3 regions of the Parabacteroides sp. B2-S-102 genome follow, and region 2 is predicted to be linked to each of the others. Evidence: riboswitches for the same ligand, from Rfam matches in the RefSeq annotation. Region 2 holds a riboswitch; each other region holds the start of a gene.
What was found. A riboswitch is a leader RNA that binds a small molecule or an ion and turns the genes downstream of it on or off. The one in region 2 is predicted to bind cobalamin.

Region 1 (8,302 bases), on a different contig from region 2:
ATTCGGTTTCCCGCTGGCATTCCTCCAAGGCGAACTGCCCTAATAGGAAGAATGCCTCCCGTGGAACCGTACTGATCCAGTTTGGATTTCCCCTTCCTGCGTTCAGCATGATGTGCGTACTTTTACGAGCGCTCTCATCCGCTAACTCTATCAAGATGTTCTTTAGCTCGAAAGGGCTAATCTCCGACATCTTTTTCTCATATTCTCTCGTGACATGTATTTTCTTCTTGTCCATACATTATATATATTACATGATTAGCACAATAACGACACCCCAGATGATTAATAAAGTATTACCCACCGCATAGGTAACGGTATAGCCTAAGGCTGGAGTCTCACTTCCTACGGCATCTTCCACCGCTCCTAATGCGGCGGTTGTCGTACGTGAACCTGCCGTGCAACCTAAAGTGATAGCCGGGTGGAACTTAAAAACGTAACGTCCCATCAGAATACCGATGATAAGCGGGATAGATGTCGCTAAAGCACCGATAATAAATAAACTTATACCGACTTCCTTCAATCCGGTCACGAAACTGGGACCCGCCGTGATACCGACTACGGCGATAAACATATTCAGTCCCAAATTATTTAATATCCAGACGGAAGGCTCTGGAATACGCCCGAAGGTCGGATGCTTGGAACGAAGCCATCCAAAGACGAGTCCGGCTATCAAAGCGCCGCCACTCGTACTCAGGCTGATCGGGACACCTCCGAAATGAATCGCGAGCGAACCTAAAATTCCCCCTAAGAAAATACCGATACCCACGAAAATCAAATCGGTCTGATTGGTTGGGCGATCGGGATATCCTAAAGTCGTAGCCGCTTTATTTACCTCTGATTTCATACCCACCAATTCCAACATATCACCGGAATCTATCACCGTAGCGGCCAAGACCGGGATATTGATACCCGCACGCCTTATGGACTTGACGCTAACACCGTGCATGAACGATTGATTGCGTAAATAGCAGATCTTTTTCCCCACGTATTCCTTATGGATCACTAGTACGGGTAACGTCTCTGCCGGAAAATCGAGCAATTCAATGTCATTGACCTCATCGCCAATCCAGTTCTCCTCTCCGATCACGAATTCCCGGCGACCGCTTAGGACAACCTCATTTCCGGTATGTAAAACCAAATCCGGTTTAACATCGGTTAGTACATTATTAATACGGACACGCTCCACGAACAAATGCCGTCCTAATTGGTCCAGATATTCCTCCAACTGCTTTACGCTTTTACCCTCCTTGAACCATTCATTACTAATCTTATAGGCCCGGAAAGTTACCGGACGGGCGGCAGGCATAAAGCCCGGTTGCTCGCTCTCGTCGTTATTTCCCATTTTAGCCTCTAGCTCTTTACAGGCTTTTTTCACGTAGTCGAGTCCTCCTAAAAGACGTGGCCCGATATCACTCACCAACCATGCGGATCCTGCCGTACCGAAAATATAAGTTACCGCATAGGCCACGGGCATTACATTTACCATAGCGCTTTTATCCGTATCGCTAATATTCATCTGTCCGATCGTATCTTCGGCAACTCCTAATACTGCCGACATCGTCTGGGAGCCCGCCAATAATCCTGCGGCCTCGCCTGCGTTATATCCCATAAGTTTCGCTAACAAAAAAGGAGCGATCAAACAAAATATACACATGACGGCGGCGAAAAGCATTTGAGGAAGACCTTCCTTTTTCAATCCCCGGAAGAACTGTGGCCCAACACTATATCCTACAGCGAAGAGGAACATCAAGAAAAAGACGGACTTTAACGGTCCGCTTATATCGATTTTTAATTGCCCGATCAATACACCGACCAATAATACGCTGGTAACCGTTCCCAGCGTGAACTTCTTTATCTTAAACTTGCCAATCCAGAAACCGAGAGCTAAGGTTATGAAAATAGCTAGCTCCGGATAATGTTGAAGTAAATTAGTTATCCATTCCATATCTATTTATTTGATGTTAAACAAAAAAGATGCTATTGAAACAGGGATTCTTTGAAAGATGTTGTTACTTTTCGGGATTATTTATATAAATTTGCGACCGCTTAGGTGATAGAGTTTGTCTACCGACAATTCTATAAAAGGGAATCCGGTTAGAATCCGGAACAGTGCCCGCTACTGTGAAGCTCTTGAAAAGGAAAGCGTTCTGCTATGCCACTGTCTTAAGAAAGATGGGAAGGTTGCTTTCCGAGCCAGTCAGGAAACCTGCCAAGCGAAGTAATGATTAATTCCTCCCGGGGTTAGGAGTAATTAAGAGGATAGAAATATCACCTATATCTAAAAGATGTTGGAGACGGAATAATACGTTGTCTCCGTGGGATTGATATGTAATCTAATTATTAATATATTCATATGATGAGGAAACACTTACTATCTTTCTTCCTGCTGGTCATCAGCCTAGTTTGTCGTGCGCACGATGGCGAGAATTTTGTAGCATCCGATTTATTCGCCTCTTTACAACCGGGCGATAAGGCCGCTTTATTGATGGTACATTTTGGAACAACCCATGATGATACCCGTGCCTTGACAATCGACGCGATCAATCAAAAAGCGAAAGAAGCTTTCAAAGATGTTGAGTTGCGTGAGGCATGGACTTCTCGCATTGTAATGCGCCGCTTAAAAGCTCGTGGCGTAGAGAAACTGAACCCGATCGAGGCCTTGGAAAAATTAAAGACTGATGGTTATACACATGTCTTAATCCAATCCACGAATATAATCGAAGGTATCGAGATGGAATCCTTACGTAAGGATGTTGCCACCATGAAATCTTCTTTCAAGGAGATTCGTATCGGTAATCCTTTATTGTATACACCGGAGGATTATGAGGCGGTAATCGCCGCTATCATAAAAAATGGGGCGAAAGAAGGCGCTACTTTATTGGTAGGCCATGGCACTTATACACCGGCGACGGCCCAATATGCTATGTTGGATTATATGTTGAAGGAGAAGGGATTCAAGGATTATTCCGTAGGAACCATCGAGGGCTATCCTACTTTTGATACGATGGTAGCCCAAGTAAAGGCCAATGGAACGAAGAAAGTCTTGTTGATACCATTTATGTTTGTTGCCGGAGACCATGCGAAAAACGATATCGCCGGTGATTGGAAAGAGGAATTGGAAAAGAAAGGCTACGAGGTAAGCGTATTTATGGAAGGTCTGGGACAGAATCCGGATATCCAGAAGATCTTCATCGAACATGCCCGTTTCATGGCTAAACATAAGATGATCGATATCGTTGATAAGAAGAAAGCTTATGCGGTAGAGAAGGACTAAAAAAGTTCACTACACAATGTTTTTTATTCCTTTCGGAAGAAAAAGTAATTCCTTCCGAAAGAAACTAAATTTTCATTCGAAGGAAAATGGAATTTCTTTCGAAAGGGATTTCACATGCATACAATAAACAGTTATAATGCTAAATATATGAAAAGAGTTTTGACAATCTTACCGTTGACAGCCTTATGTCTCAGTACGATGCAGGCACAACACAAGAATGAGTACACGAATTTCGCCGATACGACATTCAATATTCAAGAAGTTGTAGCGACCGCCGCACGCAAGCCACGTCCACAAATCACGAAGTTGGACGTACCTATGAAATATCTTCCTATTTCAATTAATAGCATTACGGCGAGTAGTTTGGAGTTGCGAGGTATCCGTAATATCCAAGATGCGGTACGCTTTATGCCGGGCGTGCGATTCCAGACATCTTATGGCGCATTTCAACAATTGTCGATCCGTGGTTTCGATCATTCTATCATGATGATAGACGGTATCCGCGATGAACGTTCGGCAATAAACAACTCTTATCCCGTACCCGATCTATCCTGTATCGAGTCTATTGAATTATTAAAGGGACCGGCTTCTGTACTTTACGGACATTCAGCCGTAGGTGGAACCTTGAATATCGTTCGTAAATCCCCGTCAGAGAAACAGAGCGTTAACGCCCGATTGGCCTATGGTAGTTACGAGAATAAAGAGGCGACGCTTGGCATGGGCGGTAAATTGGTCGGTCCGGTCAATTATTACGCCAATGTCAACTTTTCCGATCAAGAGGGCTGGCGTGATAATGGCAACCGTCGCTTTTCCGGTTATCTGGCATTGCAAGCTAAAATGACGGAACGTGACCTATTAGATGTTCGTGGAGGTTTTAACCGCGACTTCTATGGAACGGAGATTGGTCTTCCCGATTTAATGGCAAATGATGTATATAATGTGCAAACAGGACAGTTATATCTCCATAAAAATGATATGCTACCGGGACTTGACCGTGAGGCTCGCTACAATAACGAGTCCGACTTTATGAAGAATCACGCTTGGAACATATCAACGCAGTACACACATACTTTTTGGAACGGTGCGAAACTAACAGATCGCCTTTCTTACAATAACGACGATATCAACTATTTTGGGACGGAAGCCCTCGACTATCTCGAAAGTGATGATCCGATCTATGATCATTATTATATGAAAAATGGCCAGAAAAAATATATCTGTTTGGACAGTGTATATCTTTCTTTCCCGCTTCGCTTCTCCCATATAGCCAAGACGGTAGCCAATACGCTCGAGCTAAGCGGTAAATTCAGGACGGGTGAGATAAAGCATACGTATATGGGAGGTTACTCTTTCGTCGCCTTGAATCGTACCAGCTATTCGGGCTATAATTTAGGAGATGATGTTCAGGGTCCCGGCCTTTATTCGCATGTATCCGTTTATGATCCGCATAGCATGGGATATATGACCAGTAAATTCTCGAAAGCAACGGTTACGCATCATTATTCCAACAGCCTTTATCTTCAAGATATGGTTGAGTTCAACGAGCAATGGAAGGTATTAGCCGCTCTACGTTACGACTTTTTCCGTTATATGTCCGCCAGCGCTACAACTCCTACCGGACGACGTGAGTATGAGGAGCATTCAAGCTTCAATATGATAAAGAATAAGGCGTTGACCTATCGTTTCGGAGCGGTCTATCTGCCCCATCCGAATACATCCATTTATGCGTCTTTCGCCTCTTTCTTCAAGCCGATCCGTACGTTCTATCAAGATAACGTCATTTATGTAGGAGGTGATGGAAATCGTTTCGAGCCTGCTCGCAATGAGGAAGTATTTAAGCCGGAGAAAGGATACCAAGCCGAGGTGGGTCTTAAATATCAATTGAACAATATATTAAGCGCCAATGCCAGCTTGTTCTATATCCGGAAGATGAACAGTACGGCTACGTTGACCAACAACTATCAAGTGGAGGTAAACGGCGAGACTACCACGAAGAGCGTAATCGGACAGGTGGGTGTACAAGATTCCAAGGGTTTTGATTTTGATGTCACTCTTTCTCCGGTAAGCACCTTAGCGCTGACGATCGGTTATGGATTGAACGACTCCAAGATCCGGGAGATGAAAGAAATAAAGGATCCGGAATTGATCGAGGCTATCTATGGCAATAACCCGGATGAGACAAAGCAACAATTGAATAGCCAAGAAGGAAACTGGCAGAGCAACGTACCGAACCAGACTTTCTACGCATACGGCAGTTATACCATCCCTCGGGGTGTCTTGAAGAATCTGGAATTTCACTTGAGTAGCAGTTATACCGGTAAAGTATACCGTAATACATCTAACAACTCTTGGTTCGATCCGTATTGGGTAACCGATTTCGGTATGTCTTATTTGTTGAACAACAATATTCACCTTACATTCAACTTGAATAACTTGTTTGACAACAATTATTATAACCAAGCGCTCGGACAACAGATGGTGCCAAGCATGCCTCGTAATTTCCAAGTGGCTATCTCCTATACATTATAATATATAGAACATACGCTCATGAATCTATTGACAAAGATCATGCAATTTATACACAGGATACTGGGCACGGCGCTCAGTATCCTGTTCCTCGTTTGGTTCCTATCGGGATTGGTAATGATCTACCATACGTTCCCGCGAGCGGACCGGGCCGATAAACGGGCGAAGATGGATATTCTCTCTCCGGAGAATCTTCCTTCGTTAGACCAGATAGAGAAACGTTTACCGCAGAACGAGCGGATAAGCCATGTTACCTTAAACAGCTATTTGGGACAAACTGTTTTTCATCTCCGGACGGAGAAAGGGAGCTATGATATTCCTGCCGACTCGACGGAAAGATTACCCGTAATCGACTGGAATCATATCCAACGTGTGGCATCACTATGGAATACCTCTTCCATAGCGAAGGTAGATTCCTTGTACACCTTGGACCAATGGATTCCATTCGGTCGTTTAAAAGAGGAATTTCCGATCTATAAATTCCATTTCGCCGATCCGGAACGACATGAATTATACATATCCTCTAAATCCGGGGAGGTTTTGCAATATACGGATAAAAACAGTCGTTTCTGGGCTTGGCTCGGGGCGATCCCTCATTGGGTCTATTTCACTTCCTTGCGGCAAGACGCTGAATTATGGATAAAGGTAGTTGTCTGGTTATCCGGAATCGGGTGCGTTATGTGTATCGCCGGGATCTATTTAGGAATACGGGATTTCCGGTTAGCGAGGAGACGTCATTTGATTTCCCCTTATAAGAAGTTCTGGTATAAATGGCATCATATTCTTGGGGTGTTATTCGGTTTATTCGTCCTCACCTTCTGCTTTAGTGGTATGATGTCTTTGGCTCGTGTACAGGATTGGGGGTTGAAAGCCAAGCTCGATATAAACCCGGTTCAAGAACTGCGGAAGATGGCTCCTTCCCCACTCGATTATCCGTTGGATTACAGGGCGGTCATACAAGCCTATCCCGGCCAGATCCGTCAATTGGAATGGAGTAGTTTTGGTGATATACCCTTTTACATCGTACAAACAGACACGAAGGATATTGTCGTGAACGCAAATAAGAGTGACGGGATATCTTTATTGAACCTGCGACCGGAAGAAATCCGTTCCGTATTGTCTCAGATACATGGTATCGGGACCACGGCTGATATCAAACTGTTGGATGCTTATGATACGTATTATATCTCACGAAAAAGGAATTTAGAACTCCCGGTCTGGAAAGTATCTATTCAAGACGTGGATAATAGTTGTTATTACATTAATCCCCGTAATGGACAATACCGTTATGTAAATACGCCGTCTCGTTGGAACCATTGGATGTATCCGGCATTGCATAGCTTGAATCTGAAATTCTTGGTAGATCATCCGGTCTTATGGAATATCGTGATGTGGGGAACCATGTTGGGAGGCACGTTCGTTTCCTTATCCGGTGTATGGCTTGCGATAAAATATATCAGGCGAAAAGCGAGAAGAAAGAAGTAAAGCCTGTATATTTGTATTATATTTATTGAGAACATTGTATTATAAAATAGATTTGAATGAATAAAGGCAAGATTATAGTCGCCGGAATCGGCCCCGGTAGCGAGGCCGATATAACGCCTGCGGTTTTGGCCGCTATCCAAAGCTCGGATGTCATCATAGGATATAAATATTATTTCCGTTTTATCACCCACTTGCTTCGTGAGGGAACGGAATGTATAGATACAGGTATGAAACGTGAGCAAGCTCGTGCCGAGCAAGCTTTCGCTTATGCGAACGAGGGAAAGACGGTTTGTGTGATCAGTTCCGGTGACGCCGGCATTTATGGTATGACTCCTCTGATTTATGAGATGAAGAAAGAATCCGGAAGCGAGATCGAGATCGAGTCGTATCCGGGCATCAGCGCTTTCCAGAAAGCTGCGTCCTTGCTTGGCGCTCCTATCGGACATGATTTCTGTGTGATTTCCCTCTCTGACTTGATGACTCCTTGGGAACGGATCGAGAAACGGATTCGTGCGGCGGCCATGGCCGATTTTGTTACGGCGATCTATAATCCGAAAAGCGAGGGACGTTATTGGCAACTCTATCGCTTAAAAGAATTGTTTCTGCAAGAACGCAAGCCGGAGACTCCGGTCGGTTATGTACGTCAGGCCGGACGGGAGGAGCAAGAAGTATTCGTCACTACGCTCGCAGATCTGGACCCCGAGCAGATCGATATGTTTACGGTAGTCTTGATCGGAAACTCACAAACATATCTTTCCGGGAATCATATGATCACTCCCCGGGGATATTATGGCGAGATCAAACAAAAGAAAATGGATACGGGTATCGGACAGGACATCATGATCCGTAGTTTCCGTACGATCGAGAAGGAATTGAAAAACCAAAAGATCCCGTTGGATAAGAAATGGGCGTTACTCCATGCCATTCATACGACGGCCGATTTCGATATGGAAAATATCCTTTATGCCGACCCGGATGCAGTCTCTACATTATATAATAAGATCAGCGGCGGGGAAG
Region 2 (8,302 bases):
TGGATGGCATTCCTATTCGCTTCCATTTGCGCTTTCGTCGGGTTTAGGGTACGGGCCCGCTGTGTCGAGGCTGGACTTAACGTATATATGAGTATCGCCGCGGCCGCTTTCGTATCCACCTGCTTGGCATACGCATCCTCCTTCTCCGGGCTATCCGACACTCCTTATCATCCATTATTAGCCTGCGCTTTATTTATCGTGCCGGGCGTACCCTTGATTAACTTCGTGGATGATATGCTAGACAATCATTTGCTTGTCGGCATCACCCGGGCCTCCAATACGGTCATGATGGTAGCCGCCATGACTTTCGGTATCGCATTCGCCATGCGGGTACTTGTCATGAATGATGTCGAGATAGATCATAAGTTCAGTGAATTAAATATGGTTCCACATGACCCGTACTACATATATGCATTAGCGGCAGCTATCTCCGCCATAGGCTTCTCCATGATATTCAATATTCAACGCCGATTATTATGGGTGGTAGCCGTAGGAGGTATCATTGCGGTATGTACCCGTAACTTTGTGAACTTCGAATTAGGTTATGGTCCTGTGATCGGCTCGTTTATGGGAAGCTTCGTAGTCAGCCTCCTTGCCGTAAAAGCGGTTCATTGGTGCCATGTTCCCAATCACGTATTGACGATTCCATCTGTCATTCCTATGATTCCGGGAGTACTCATGTATCGCTCATTACTGGCATTTATAAACCTGCATGGAGTAGTCGGTGAGGTCACAAACGCATTCTTCAACGGGATCAATTCCGCACTCATCATTCTTTGTATCTCACTCGGTGTAGCTGTCCCGAACATCTTCGCCCGTCGTTACATCGCCAAAGATCGCCAACGACATTTACAAGAGGAACTGGAAAAGCGCCGGGAAAGAGGAAAGTTCATTGAATGGTGAAAAAACTTTTCCATAAAGATTAGTCCGGGAAAAACTATCGCATAAGGATATGCCAAATTGTTTAACACGTTCAATATATTTAACATATTTCATTAAAAAAAGCCCTATCAATACTATACTTTTGTGATGTCTTGGTGATAGACGTTGCATTCTGCAAGTCTATAAAAGGGAATTTCGGTTAGATTCCGGAACAGAGCCCGCTACTGTAAAACCCGTAAAGAGGAAAGCTTCTTCATGCCACTGTCTTTTCTAAAGATGGGAAGGTCGCTTTCCGGGTTAGTCAGGAAACCTGCCAGATAAAAAAAGAAATAGATTCTCCCGGGATTTGGGGAACTAGTGGAACGATTACATTAGAGATGTAAACTGCGTAATTAATTTTTATACATTATGAGACACTTTTATTTGTTCCTGCTAATTGTTAGCGGGATTGTTTTGTGTGGCACCCGGACGGTCGCTCAAAGTAGGCCATCCGAGGGAAGTTCCAGAGTCATATCCGGTACGGTCGTAGATGAAGACAACAAGGCGATGGCAAACATTGTCATTTACATTAAGGGTACGGATATACGGGTTATTTCAGATACGGATGGGTATTTCTCCTTATCACTAAAGGACACGAAGGACCACGTACTAATCACCAACAGTTACAACACCGTCTCGGCGATCCGGGATATTCCCGCGGGAGAAGGAAATTACGAGATGGAGATTCAGTTATCTTACAAACTATTAGGATTACCCGAGGTAGATATCGTCGGGGCAAAACCACAGAGTTATAACTCCGACATCGCTAATTCGGCTACCCGTATGGATATCCCCGTGATGGAAATACCCGGAACCGTAGGCATAGCGACCCGGAAATTATTGGAAGACCAACAGGCTACCACCATGACCGAGGCCGTAAGGAACCTGGGCGGCGTGAAAGGCGGACCTTCCGGCGAGGCTTCCAACATCAACGAGGTCTTCTCTTCCCGTGGTTTCTCCATGACGAACTCCCGTAACTATTTCAGGAACGGGGTACGATACCTAAAGTTCTCGAACGACGCGCTATCCAGTATCGAGCGTATAGAGATACTCAAAGGCCCGGCATCTGTCCTTTATGGAGCGGTAGAGCCCGGAGGTATCATCAACTTTATCACCAAGCCGACCTTATATACGCCCCGGTATGGCGCTACGATCAGATACGGCAGTTACGACTATAAGCAAGCCTCTATCGACATTTCCGGCCCGCTGAACACCAAAAAGACCATCCGTTACCGCTTGAACGGAATGTATGAAGATGCCGACAAATTCAGGAAACCGCAAAACAGCAAACGATACGACATCACCCCAGTCATCGACATTGACTTAGGACGCAAGACCACCCTTAATATCGATGCCGATATCTTCCGGGATAAAAGGACACAGGATCCGGGCGTTTTGCATATCAACAATGAGGTGATAGATAACGGATTCAAGACATTCCTTGGCGAACCGTGGGCCTATGGCAAGTTTACCAATAATAGCGTTGGTTTCCAGTTGACCCACCGTTTCAACCAGAACTGGTCATTCAGAAGTTCCGCCCGCCAATATTTCACGCATGAGGATCGTCTGTATTTCCAGATGAAAACCCCTCAGAAGGACAGCACGATTACCCGCCGTTTGGCACATTGGGACGCAAAAATCAATTATACCAATGTATTGGAGGAATTGAACGGCAGCTTCAAGACGGGCTTCATCCAGCATAAAGTAATAGCGGGCTTGGAATACGGATGGCTTACCAACCGAAGGAAAGTAAAAGGGAATATGTACACCCCGATTAGTTATGTTCATCCGGAATATTCCGAAGAACCAGTTGATTTCGAGATGGAACAGAGTACAGACTTACGTATCACCCAACGTACCTACGCAATCTATCTACAAGACCAAGTAAGCTTTTCCGATCAATGGAAGTTATTGCTTGGTGCCCGTGCGGACTGGGTGAACGATAAACAAGATAATTATATTAAGGATAAAAAAACGGATGAAAACAACTTTGCCATCTCGCCTCGTGTGGGTCTTGTTTATCTGCCCATGCCCGACTTGAGCCTATATGCTACCTACAGTCAGTCTTTTGTCCCTCAATCCGGGCAAACGAAGGATGGCGAGGCATTCGACCCGATTACCTCTAAACAATGGGAAGCGGGAGTCAAGAAATCATTCTTCAACGATCGCTTGAGCACCGGCCTAGCCTTCTATACCTTGTCGAAGACCAACTTGCCGACGATAGACCCAGAAGACGAGGAATATAAGATACTGATCGGCAAGCAGACCAGCAAAGGTATAGAGTTTTCGGTAAACGGAGAGATCACTCCCAGTTGGAGCGTAGCCTTCAATTACGCATATACGCATGCCGAGGTAACGAAAACGAACGACGAGACCTATCCCGTAGGTACGCAACTGGCCAATATCTCACCAAGCCAGTTCAACCTATGGACCTCCTACCTAATCCGTAAAGGCCCGGTTAAAGGCTTATCTTTCGGCGGTGGTTGGTACTTCCAAGGTAAATCCTACGGAAACATGGCACATACGATCGATCTGGACGCCTATCATCTGGTTGACTGTTTCGTGGCTTACAAGCGCAGTTTCTACAAGATCTCGGCGAACTTGAAAAACGTATTCAACCAAGAATATTATACCGGATCCCAAGGGAACTATCTTTTATTCCCCGGCTCGGCCAGGACGCTGATGGTTATGCTAGCGGTCAACTTCTAAAAAAGGCACAAGACATGTCGCATAATTCGATCATTAGAAAGATCATAGTAAAGTTACATTTATACACCGGACTCATATTAGGGCTAATAATAACCCTAATATGCCTCTCCGGCACAGCGATCGTGTACAAGCCGGAACTTGAAAAACTATCTGTCAAGGATATCGCTTTTGTCAAGCCAGCCTCCCGAACCGTGTCGCCGCAAACTTTGCTAGAGAACGTAAGGCACGAATATCCACAAGCTAAGATCAATAATATGGTCTTATACGGAGGCGAGGATTGCGCCTACAGTTTCCGTACTACATTCCCGGATGAGAAAGGCCGTATCCAGATCTATGTCAATCCCTATACAGGGGAAGTTACGGGAGTGGACAGATACCGGCATAAGGTTTTTCAATGGTTATACGACTTTCACGTGAACCTGCTATTGAAAAAGCAAGGAGCGACCATCGTCGCCTTATCGGGATTCCTGTTGATTTTCCTAACTCTCTCCGGCTTTCTATTATTACCCAAGCGTCGTATCTTCTCCGTGAACCGAAAGATGGGCTTGAGAGCCAAGCTTTTCAAGTCGCATTCCATCATAGGTATATGTACATCCCTCTTTTTGCTGGTCATCGCTTTTACCGGCTCTTATTTCGGGTTCAAGAAAGAATATCAATCTTTCTTTGAATCCATATCCGCAGGAAAAGCAGTCGCACCGGCACCAAAAACAGATAAATACACAGGTGATTGGGTATCATTGGATTCCGTTTTAGCGACCGCCCAAGAAGAGTTCAAAGAGGGAACCCCGACAATGATCTTCTTCCCGAAAGACAACACGTCTGTCTTCTCCGTACGGATGTATCAGGAAGGGGACTTCGAAAGAACGGGAAGCAACCATATCTACATCCATCCTATCACCGGAAAGGTCGTCGCCACAAACCTATGGAAAGACAAACCGGCCGCCGAGAAGCTTGTCCGCTCCATGTACTTTGTCCACTTCGGCACTTTCCTCGGGCACTTCTCCAGAATCCTATGGATCCTCATAAGCCTAGCCGTACCGTTTCTCTATTTCATTGGTTTTTACATTTGGGTTATTCGCCATCGGCAGAAACAATACCCTTTCCGGAAAACATAAGTCCAGGAAATCTCATCGCATAAGGAATTTTTATATATTTGTAGTATTGTGTAATATACGAAAAAAGAAATGTCATGGAACGAATAACGATTCCTTATGCGGTAGCGGATTTTATAGATTTACGGGAGCGTAAGTTCTATTATGTGGATAAAACGAGCTTTATCCCCGGATTGGAGAACTACAACGCCCCGGTCTTCCTGCGTCCCCGTCGTTTCGGGAAAAGCCTACTCGTATCCACTCTTGCCTGTTACTACGATCGCACCAAGGCCGATCGTTTCGAGGAATTGTTCGGCGGCACTTGGATCGGGGAACACCCGACGGAGGAACATAGCCGCTACATGATCGTACGCTATGATTTCTCCGCTATGGCCATGGCAGATGACATGGAGGGGTTGGAGCGGAATTTCAACCGCTTGAATTGCTCTCCCGTGGAGATCATGGTGACACACAACCGGGACTTATTCCAAGACTTCCAGTTTACCACCAAAGGCAATGCCTCCCAAATGCTGGAAGAGGCCTTGGGGTATGCCCGTGAGCATGACCTCCCGAAGGTTTACATATTGATAGACGAATATGATAATTTCACCAATCAATTATTAACCGCCTATAAGGATCCGCTCTATGAGCAAGTAACCACGAAGGACAGCTTCCTGCGTACCTTCTTCAAGGTAATAAAGAAAGGTATTGGCGAAGGCAGTATCCGAACTTGTTTCTGCACGGGTGTCCTTCCCGTAACGATGGACGACCTGACGAGCGGGTACAATATAGCGGAGATCCTCACCTTGCAGCCACGCTTCCTAAATATGCTGGGATTTACCTATGAGGAGGCCAACGCTTACCTAAGGTATGTCATCGACAAATATGGTATGGGGCAAGACTCCTTTGAGGAGCTTTGGCAACTCATCGTAAATAATTATGATGGTTATCGTTTCCGTCCGGGAGCCGAGCCTTTGTTCAACTCTACGATATTGACTTATTTCTTTAAGAACTTCGCGGCGCTGAATGGCTTTATCCCCTCTGAACTGGTCGATGAGAACCTGCGTACCGATATCAGCTGGATCCGTCGTCTGACCCTATCCATGGAAAACGCAAAAGAAATGCTTGATGCTTTGGTTATCAATGATGAGTTATCTTACAACATCGCCGACCTATCCAGTAAGTTCAACAAGAAGAAATTCTTCGATAAGAACTTCTATCCGGTCAGCCTCTTCTATCTGGGCATGACCACGCTGAGGAATAATTACCGTATGGTGTTACCCAACCTCACGATGCGCAGCATCTACATGGACTATTACAACGAGATGAACCATATAGAAGGTGGCGCTCCCCGTTATGTACCCACCTACGAACGCTTCACGGAAGACCGCCGTTTCGAACCGTTGGTACAAAACTACTTCGAGCAGTATCTCGGGCAGTTCCCGGCGCAGGTATTCGACAAGATCAACGAGAACTTCATCCGTTGCTCCTTCTTCGAGCTTTGCTCACGCTACTTGAGTAGTTACTATACGTTCGCCATCGAACAGAACAACTCGGCGGGCCGCTCCGATTTCGAGATGACCGGCATACCCGGCACGGATTATTACAAAGACGATCGCATCGTGGAATTCAAGTATTTCAAGGCGAAAGAGGCCGAACACATGCTGGCGCTAAACGATCCTCGCCCCGAGGACGTGGCGCAAGTACGTGCTTACGCCAAGGATACCAAACTGAAATTCCCTATATATAATGTACGCTCGTACATTGTATATATCTGCGCCAATAAAGGATGGAAATGCTGGGAGGTTACCGAATAAATAAAGCCTAGCCGTACCACTCCTCCATTTCACGGAGTTAACTTCATCGGTAAAGTAAGTTAACTCCATCGACGAAGTAAGTTAACTCCATCGACGAAGTAAGTTAACTTACCAAATCGGGGTTTCCCTATCAGATAAGAATCCACTAACCAGAAGTAAATATTCCGGCAAATTCCGATTCTCGGACCACTTCATCTCTATACCGAACAACTCCGAGGTAGTACGTCCCAGATCGAACCCACAGGCTTCAAGGGAACGACGAATCCGCGAGGGGTAGCGGCAAGCCTTACCAGATCTACGTGCACACTCTTCCCAAGGGCAAAGGATACAACTACCGGCATAAAACGCCCGCCCATTATATTCCTCCTCCAACGCAAGAAGACGTTTATCCAATCGGCTCCTTTCCCGGTGCATCAACTCTTGCCCCGCTTCCACCGCATCCGGTACATCCAATACGACAGGAGTAATCCGCGTACAAACAATCAATAGATTCCGAAACCCGGATAAATAGTCCTCCGAATCATTAAAAGGCGGACAACTCCAACTGTTTCCATACCTACGACACTCCCGGCAATAGGCCATGAAACGCCGCTCATCCCGATAACGTAAGATATAATCATCCACAGGGATGGTTCTTGTATAATCGTAGCTTTTATATTCGATCATATGAAAAGAAAATTTTCTTGTAAAGAAATAAAAAAATCAGCAACTACATACATTATAATACAGGGAACACAGTACAGCTACACGTGAAGCTTTCAATGAAAAAACAATGGCATGGTATTATGGTGATATACTCCGGGATCGTCGCAAGGAACGCAAATTAACCCAAAAGAAGCTAGCTTGTAGTCCGATAAAAAGATATATGATCTTACCATTATAAGATGTATGATCTTACCGTTGTAAGATGTATAATCTTATCGCCGTAAGATCATACATCTTTCACGGAATCTGTAACGCTAGAGTACTCTCATGAGTAAGAGAGAGCGCTCTAGCGAAATCAAGAGATGATTTACTTCACGACAAACTTAACAGAGACTTTCTCTGTACCTTTTACCGCTGTAAAGCCATAAACACCTTTATTCAAGTTTACTGTTTTCACGTCATCAGAAGAGGTGATCGCATAAGTAGATACTACAGAACCTGCGGTGTTCGTGATGTAACCGGTATAACCGGCTAGATCTTTTACATGCAAGGTATTGTCGGAATAAGAGATGTTTGCGGTTGCGGCCGCTGATTTCGTGGCTGTACCGGTTACGGTTACTTTACAGTACGTGTTATATTTACCATTAGCTGTAATTAATTTGATTTCAGTTGTACCCGGAGCTACAGCCGTAACTTTACCCGTTTGATCAACTGTCGCAACAGCAGTATTCTTAGAAGACCATACCGCACCCGTTAAAGAAGCATAAGCAGATTGTACAGACGCAACTAATTGATAGGTTCCACTTCCACTCAAAGAAATAGCTTTCTTATTAAGCCAAATGATAGGAGTTGCCGCTACTAAATTATCACCCGGTTCTGTTCCCGATGTCGTTCCCATAAAACTATTCCAGCTCCAAGCATCCCAAGTACCATTCTGGACTTTTCGGCTTGATGCCCCGTATCCGGAATAAGAGAAATCTTGAGTATAGGAATCACGAACGAAATAACTCCAATAACCGGAATACCAACCAGCGAACCAGTGGTTAGTTGCCGTAGCCGTAGCCACCCAATAGTCATAATCATAAGCAGGATAACTTGTTCCATTTGAACCAAATGGAT
Region 3 (8,302 bases), on a different contig from region 2:
TCCTTCAGGATGTAATTTAACTTTTAACTGGAGTGTACCATCACGCTGTACACGGGTCGTATCACTCTCGACATCTAAAGTCAAACTTTGGACTGAAAGAGAAACATTTACAAGACAAGTGTCCTTCTCATTACCTGCTGACACGATAATTTTGGCAGAACCTTGAGCAACAGCGGTTATTTCTCCATTTACCACACTCGCCACATTGCTGTTCGAAGAAGTCCATACGGCAGAAACACCTTCGGGAACAGTCACCTTTAATGTGGATTTTTCACCCACATTCTGAGATAACTCATGCTTATCTAAATAAACTGCTTTTCCTTTCACCGTCACTTTCAAATCCTTTGTGACAATCTTTCCATTCGAATCGAAATTAACGGAGACGGTAGCTTCTCCTGTTTGATCCGGCTTCAATGTTAGAGTCAGATTATCACCTAAAATAGATGCAGATAACAGACTCTCATTCGATACTGATTTAACGGATTTATAGATAGCTTCAGCTATATTGTCTTTATCCGTAGCCATATCTTTTAAAGATACAGTTATAGGCGCATCATTAATACCAGCCTCTATCGAAGTAAAATCTTTAACAACCGGAGCCTCATTATCAGGGAAGATATGCATGGCAGGGAACCAATAGCTGGGTTCTAGCGGATAACACCCTAATTGACGGCCAGTTTTAGCATCTACAACATATTGCCAATAGTTTATAGAGCCAAAATTCTCAAAAGCGGAAATATACAATTTGTCATCTGGACTTACACGTAAACCGGCACCCACATACAATACGCGTCCCTTCTCCGGAATGGTATAAAACGGTTTATCCATAGAAGAAGGATTACCGATCTCATAACGATAAATCTCATTACCACTGCTAAAACCACCTCCCTTTGTCCAATAAATAGCATTTTCTTGCGTACTTGCACAAAGAACACCCGCAGTCCAAGCATACCATGAATCCGGTATAGTCAAGCCATCGGGTAATGATAGATAAGTTTCTTCCAAAGTCTCCGGATCAATACATAACAGGCGTGATCCAGCACCTACCCAAACACTGCCATCCTTACTTTGTGTCAAAGTGCTGAAACTTCCTTCTATCAATTTGATAATCTCATGTTTTAGAGGATCTATCACTAAAACGCCTTTACTTTGCTGAACCGCAAACACATATGTTTTTGTCCGGACCATCATTCCTACTTGACCATTATAAAGTCCCCCGGAATTTGAGGCACCTTTCAATTGGTCTCCAACCGTCAAGTTCTTTATATCAAACAAAAAAATACCGTTTGAAGCGCCAATATAGCCAACAGAGTCATTCACGCCTAAAAAAGCACGCCCATCGCCTCCGCCTATATCCGTAAATTGAGCTTTCACTTTCATTGTCTTGGCATCCACCACATTCAGGCGACCTCCTTCAATACTGGCTCCACCATCCTTTGGCTGTTTAGAAGTAATAAACATATTATCTCCAAAAATAGTACCAAACTGAGATGTACAACCTAATTCTTTACCAGGGTTTGCTGTCTGGAAAATCCTATAAGCAAAATCACCAGAAGAAGTCATAAAATTAATAGTACTGTTGTTATGACCAAACCAGTCCTCGTTCAAAATAAAGACTCCCTGTGTATAATCTACGTTTTCACTTGAACGTAGTAGCGTGACTCGGCTTTGCGAAGCCGGAAGTTCAGGCATTTGCAGTTTCTGCTTCTCTATCGGATTCAGCCCCCGCAAACCGGTTTGCCCCACAGCCGAAAAGGCCGATAGTAAGCAAACCATACTTAAGTAAAGTGTTCTTTTCATGTAAATGAATTTAATTATTAATTAATACGGAATTTAAAGACCTTCCGGTCTCCATCCTTTTCTCCTGTCAACAGATAATTCCCGGAGGGAAGCGATATAGGATAAAGTTTGTGGGGAACTCGAGTTATAAAGGTTCTCAATATTTTTCCTTCCATTGTCATTAAATAAAAATGATATCCATCCAAATGCTCCAAAGACAATGTCCCATTTTGATAAATTACCCGACTACCACTTGCGGATAAATATTCATTACTTACTGGATTCGATATTTTTTCTACTGTATAGGTATCTATTATATCCAACCCATTCAGCACCTGTATCTCTATCGTATAAACACCGTCTATGTCTAAATTTTTCAATGGAACCAAAATTTTCCCAGAAGAGCCTTGTAAGCTCACCGCTCTTAATTCTGTGATTATATTACCTTCGGCATCGATTACATAAGTAGCGATTCTTTTATGACCACTATCCTCATTTCTATAAACACGAACTTCATAAGAGGTGGCTTCCTCTACTTTCGGAAAAGTTAAAACAGCATCAAGACCATTGAAATCTATTTCCGGAATAACAACTTCCGTTATCGTTACCTCGCAAACAGCGGTATATCCGCCATCTACCGATTGGGCTGTTATTTTCACCACACCGGGCTTGACACCTGTTACGACCCCATTTTCTACGGTTGCTATGCCTGTATCGGAACTACTCCAAATAACCTGCTTATTATCAGCGTTTACAGGAGAGATACTAGCTACAAGGGTTGCGTTTGCTCCTGCTTGTAAACGCAAAGAAGACTTATTGAGAGAAATGGATGTTACGTGTATCACCGGGATCTCGGGTTCATCCCCTCCACCTCCAGAGGGTATTGTCGCAGCGACAAAGACATCCCCGGGCTGAGTTCCTTCTGATGTATTCATATTTCCATTCCAGCTCCACGCATCCCAACAACCATCCGTCAATACACGGCTTGTCGCACCTAAACCAGAATAGCTAAAATTAGAGGTTTGGCTACTTCTCACAAAATAACTCCAATAGCCATAATACCAACCGGCTTGCCAATGAATGCCATTGCTACAACTCCAATAGTCATAGTCATAAGATGGATATCCATATCTTTCCGCATTTATCGGGTGATAAATAACTCCTGTTTGAACCCCTTGCCGAATGGCGGCCGCAACATCCTCTGCCGGATGCTCTGGATGAGAAGTTTGCCCCAACAGCGGATTTGTGATAGGAGGTTCAAATTTAAACGCATTTTTAGGCTCAGACTTCGCTCCCTCTAGATCATAAGAAATATTAAGTCTACTTTCACCATACCCGATTCCATCGATCGTATATCCCATCCAGCCAGTGTATTGGGTGAGCAATACCAATCGAGGATCTGCTTGAGCAATCGCCACGATCATATCATGTCCGGTTGCCTCGCCATCCCAGCGATATCCCCAAACCATGGCATCCGGGCGATTCCCATCATGCCATTCAATCACTAAAGCGGCTTTATTGCTACCGTTACCAACCCAATATTGGATGTCATCGAAAGTAAAACTGGCATCAGCTCTTAACTGAGACTCCTGCTTTGTTGAGATATTCCTTGCGGAAGGATGCGGTTGACCTTGGACCAATACTTGCGCATAGGCTCCAACTACGTAAAAAGCCATTACAAAGAAAAAAGATAAAAACTTTCTCATAAGCATAATATTAATGTAAAACTCCAAAAAACAAATACACTGAATGATATAAAAAGACATGGCTTTAACAGGTTAACACAAAATAAATTACCCATAGTTCCCCACAAACTACGGCATAACTTACCCTATCAAAATTACCTCTTTAGAGCAATGTTCTCTGTATTCCATATTTGAATCATACGCTAAACCCCGGTAGCGTAAAATTGCGGCGGTTATCCGGCATTGGCAGGTCTTCTGACTTACTCCACTTTAGAACTTCCTTCCCGTTCCTTCCGGAAACAGTGGCAATGAGTTGATGTCTAAAGCTTTTTTGGAGCTTACAGCAGCGGGACTGTCCAGGTTTCTCACCTGATTCCCTTTTAATCGCCGTACCTGAATAGGGTAGGCGAACCAATACGATGGCAAATTTATAAAAAAACAATTCAAAATATACACAATTTTATCAAAACCTTTATTCCCTCAACCATCGCTGGCCATTCGTGGGTATTCGCAACCCTCAAAATACATATTTGTAGGTATTGCCGAGACTAATAAGATATCGGATATTTGTCTTCGTTATTAAACTATAAAAACAAATAGAAATGAAGACTATAGGAATATTCTACGGCTCGTCTACAGGAACGACGGAAGGGATCGCGAAACGTATCGCAGAGAAGCTGGGTGTGGAAGACAAAGATATTCATGACGTATCTAACGCTTCTCCCGCTGATGTAGCGCCTTATGAAATCTTGTTATTGGGCTGTTCCACTTGGGGCGCCGGAGATTTGCAAGATGATTGGGATAGTTATCTAGGGAAGCTGAAAAAGCTGGACTTAAGTGAGAAAACCGTCGCATTATTCGGTTGCGGAGACTCAGCCTCTTTTAGCGACACTTTCTGTGACGCCATCGGTACGATCTATTCCGACCTGCGAAATACAGGTTGCAAGTTCATCGGCGCTGTAGATGCCTCGGGATATTCATTTGACAGTTCCACCGCCTGCATAAACGGTATGTTCGTCGGACTTCCTCTGGATGAAATGAATGAAGACGATCAAACAGAAGGGCGGATCGACCAGTGGTTGGCATCTATAAGGAAAGAAGGAATTGAATAGACGCACACTTTTACATACATAACTGTTTAACCTTAATATTACAACGTTTGCGTATTCAACTTGATTGGTTTAGATTTATGAAGAGGTATGTGGGTCAAACATACCTCTTTCTTTTCATCTCAGTTTCCTGAATTGTTTCTTTATCCAAAAATAATAGCCGGTTATCGCGAAGATCGTCCCCAACAAGGAAACTAAGCAAGTCAATATACGGGTAGTCATTCCCCCCCACGAGCCGACGTGTACGGAATAAATCCATCCTCTTATCTTCCCCGATTTTGGGAGATCTTTATATAATTGGACTTCCGTAATCTCACCCGTAGCAGGATCAAAGGAGTAACGGTCGCTTCCTCTTGTATTTCCATAACGGGCCGTAGAAACCGTAGCGGAGCCATCTTGGATCGTGATTGAGTTAAAGTCCGGATAATGGCTTTTCAATGCCGATAACACCTCAGCCCATTGTGTGTAATCCGTCTTTTTCTTCGCGGGTTTCTTCGCGCCGGAAGAAGCTGGAGCATGATGCGCTTGAGGCGGGTTTGCACTAATACCGAAGACACTATAAAAGGCATTTCGATACCAACCAAACGACCATGTTAATCCGGTTAACGCTAAGATAAGCAGGAGCAATGCCGCATAGAATCCCCCGGAGACATGTAAATCATAGAAGAAACGGAACCAACCAGCCTTGGTCTTTACTTTCAACCGGTTTCTCAATACTTTTTTATTACGGGGATACCAAATTACGATTCCACTTATAATAATAATCGCCAAGACCAAAGTCGCATAGCCAACTATTGATTTTCCCCAAGAAAAACTTCCATCCCGTTTATACTCATCAAGTAACCAACGATGAAGACGCATCATTTTCAGGAAAAAACCTTGTCCGTCATCCATCCCGGTCACCTCCCCGGTGTAGGGATCAATAAAACCCGCGGCCTTTTTCCCCGGTAATACCAGTTGATAAGTTCGTCTCGGGTCAGACGATACCCGAATACCGTTTATTCGAACCGAATCGGGTAATTGTTGGCGTGCCGATTCTATCATGGCGGCAGGCGAGAGAGGTTCCCCTTTTACTTCCTTTACAAAATAACGGGAAGGGTAGCCTAATTCTAATATCTCTGTCTCAAAGACGAGAATCGCCCCGGTCAGGCAGACAATCGCAATAATAATGCCAAAAGGTATCGATAGCCATAAATGTACTTTCGCAAAGAATTTTCTCATTTTCCGAATAATTGTTTAATCCCGTCATATATACCCGGAACCGCTACCGTTCCATGGTTCTCGTCGGGAAATGATTTACTAAAGAAACGCAGGTTCTCCGCTTGTGGCAAAACCTCCGAAAGAAGATAACTCACTTTGTCAAGATGAATGTCCACCCGGTCCGTCCTTTTTTTAGACGCGACACCGATATACAGGCTTTTCCCTTTAAAATCCCGGCCTGCAACCAAAGCCTCCGCCTCCCGGACCAACCGCCCCTGATCCCACCACAAACTAGGGTCGACCGCTAGATAGGTATCAAATAATTCCGTATGACGAAGAAACGTATTCAAGGTGAAAAGCCCCGCATACGAATGACCGATAAGCATATTCCAGCCGTTCGTGCGATAGGCACTATCGATAGCAGGGCGAAGTTCTTCCGTAAGAAACTTACTGAAAGCCTCACTTCCCCCTCCTTGCGGAATCGCATCTATGGAGATTTTACCATCCCGTCCGGCGGCTGAAGCGGTAGGCGTAAAATCACGTGTCCGATCCGAATTTAATACCCCGACAATAATACAGGGAGGTAGATATTTACCTCTACCGGATGCCAACGTTTTCCTTATGCCTACCAGAGAATGAAAAAAAGAATCTCCATCTAGCAGGTAAACAACCGGATAGCGTTGTTTCGTATCCATATTATAATGCTCCGGCAGGTGTATCCAATAACTCCGGTCTTCTTGCAATACGGTAGAGTACAAAACCAGTTTCTTTCCTATACAAATATCCTCCTGGCTCCGCAGGATTAGCGGGAGCAGGAGGAATATTAAAAGAATGTGAGTCCGACTCATACTTGCTTATTACTCTTGAGCGGCAGTCAATTTACCCACACCACTGATTTGCTCTGCCTCAACGGTAAGACCTTTTGTAGCGGTAGCTGTCTTCGGATCGATACGATACACGGCAGGTTGACTTCCATCGGTAGTCGTAACCGCCATATAAGCGATACCATCCTCCGAGAACGGAGTATTGCCAAATCCGGAAATAACATCCGTGGAAGGCAGCCCCTTCACGTAAGTAAGACTCTTATCCTCTCCTTTATAAATAGCCAACTCTTTCGCGGCGAATCCGGATTCAGTCAACGGACGATCATACATCAACAACAAGAAATAATCTTCCGTGATATGCCAACAACGCAAGAATGCCTTACCACCCGTCTGTGCCTCCAAATTACAATAATAATCAGGATCAAACTCCTCCGCATTAGCCTTAATACGAACTACACCGGCCGGCAAAGTCGTTTTCTGTACCTCCGCGGTCATCGTCTTGGCATAGCTGGGCGAGAACACATACACATCGCCGTTGTCTGCCGTCCAAATGGTCTGGTAGTATTGAGAACGGTTACGTCCGCAAGCATAACTGATCTTATCCGTCTTTATCAGTTTCGGGTTCTCGAATTTCTCGTTCGCATAAATAGCGACCCAAGCCTCGTTCGGATATTGCGTCCATTGCAATTCCCCTTTTTCGTAAGCGCCACTACCGCTTCCTCCGGATTCAGTCTTTACCAGCTCCGGGTATTTAACATATTTACCTCCCTCCGCTTTCACGCCGTACTTACTCAATCCCATCGGGATAGCCGCGGAATAGATCCGGCCGTTCGCTTGGAGAATACCCGCTAACGTAACAAACTCGCCATTTCCCAAATAATTCTCCGACAAGATCGTATTCGTGTTTGTCGTAAACGTCTCTTTGGCCACATCCAGATAAGAGAGCAAGAAACCTTTAGGCAGATAACCATTCTCGTCCGCATATTCCTCACCCAGATCACCGGTAGAAGATGTAATGATATAGTCACCGTAGATACCATAAGAAGTAAATCGCTTGATCTCGTAAGTATTATCACGCTCTTTAATCTTACCTTCCGCATTCAGTACGTATGAAGAAGTAACACCGGCATTTCCTTGATTGTAAACCAAACGATACAAATATTTATCCTTATAGAAGATCCATTGCGTACCGCTTTCCGTAGTGAGTCCGTTGTTTTTAGCGGAGATAGAGCCATCACCCAGCGTATCGGCTGTCAACAAGTAATTCGCATCACCGACAGAAGCGGCGACTACATAGCTCGAAACCACCTCCGAGGTCGATCCTCCGCCATTTCCATTCCCGTTGCCTCCGTTATCCGGGTTTACAGGATCGTCGTCACTACAAGAAGTAAATACTCCCCCAACCAATAACGCGGCGGCAAGACCTGTCATTAAATAATTCTTCTTCATGTTGTTTTAATCTATTATGTTTTGAATTAATTATTGATAAATAAAAGATAGTCACACTTTAAATTAATTACCGAAATAAACCCTCACCTTACCATAGAAAGCCCTGCCAGCCTTCTGCAAGCTGAAGTTATCGTATAATTTCTCGTTCGTGAGATTCCTGCACTCGAAAGAGATATTGTAACGCCCGTTCTGTATACCATAAGAGAGTGTCAGGTTATGCGAGAATTGAGTTGGTACCACAAATTCGGATTCACTG

Region 1: another riboswitch for cobalamin. It lies ahead of NBH07_RS02680 (sirohydrochlorin cobaltochelatase); the one in region 2 lies ahead of NBH07_RS15485 (TonB-dependent siderophore receptor).
Region 3: another riboswitch for cobalamin. It lies ahead of NBH07_RS20915 (Ig-like domain-containing protein); the one in region 2 lies ahead of NBH07_RS15485 (TonB-dependent siderophore receptor).

What each region holds. Positions count from the first base shown of each region.
Region 1 is NZ_JAMOKM010000001.1:624,531-632,832, forward strand. It holds gene NBH07_RS02670 (bifunctional aspartate transaminase/aspartate 4-decarboxylase) at 1-235, opposite strand, end outside; gene aspT (aspartate-alanine antiporter) at 248-1,945, opposite strand; cobalamin riboswitch at 2,031-2,228, shown strand; gene NBH07_RS02680 (sirohydrochlorin cobaltochelatase) at 2,357-3,274, shown strand; gene NBH07_RS02685 (TonB-dependent receptor) at 3,422-5,803, shown strand; gene NBH07_RS02690 (PepSY domain-containing protein) at 5,822-7,285, shown strand; gene cobJ (precorrin-3B C(17)-methyltransferase) at 7,342-8,302, shown strand, end outside.
Region 2 is NZ_JAMOKM010000013.1:5,586-13,887, reverse strand. It holds gene NBH07_RS15490 (threonine/serine exporter family protein) at 1-903, shown strand, start outside; cobalamin riboswitch at 1,018-1,214, shown strand; gene NBH07_RS15485 (TonB-dependent siderophore receptor) at 1,291-3,630, shown strand; gene NBH07_RS15480 (PepSY-associated TM helix domain-containing protein) at 3,645-4,745, shown strand; gene NBH07_RS15475 (PD-(D/E)XK nuclease domain-containing ATP-binding protein) at 4,820-6,538, shown strand; gene NBH07_RS15470 (DUF2284 domain-containing protein) at 6,647-7,204, opposite strand; gene NBH07_RS15465 (Ig-like domain-containing protein) at 7,551-8,302, opposite strand, start outside.
Region 3 is NZ_JAMOKM010000027.1:41,739-50,040, reverse strand. It holds gene NBH07_RS20920 (DUF5074 domain-containing protein) at 1-1,800, opposite strand, end outside; gene NBH07_RS20915 (Ig-like domain-containing protein) at 1,818-3,485, opposite strand; cobalamin riboswitch at 3,693-3,895, opposite strand; gene fldA (flavodoxin FldA) at 4,067-4,576, shown strand; gene NBH07_RS20905 (PepSY-associated TM helix domain-containing protein) at 4,691-5,794, opposite strand; gene NBH07_RS20900 (alpha/beta hydrolase) at 5,791-6,621, opposite strand; gene NBH07_RS20895 (DUF4374 domain-containing protein) at 6,631-8,046, opposite strand; gene NBH07_RS20890 (TonB-dependent receptor) at 8,110-8,302, opposite strand, start outside.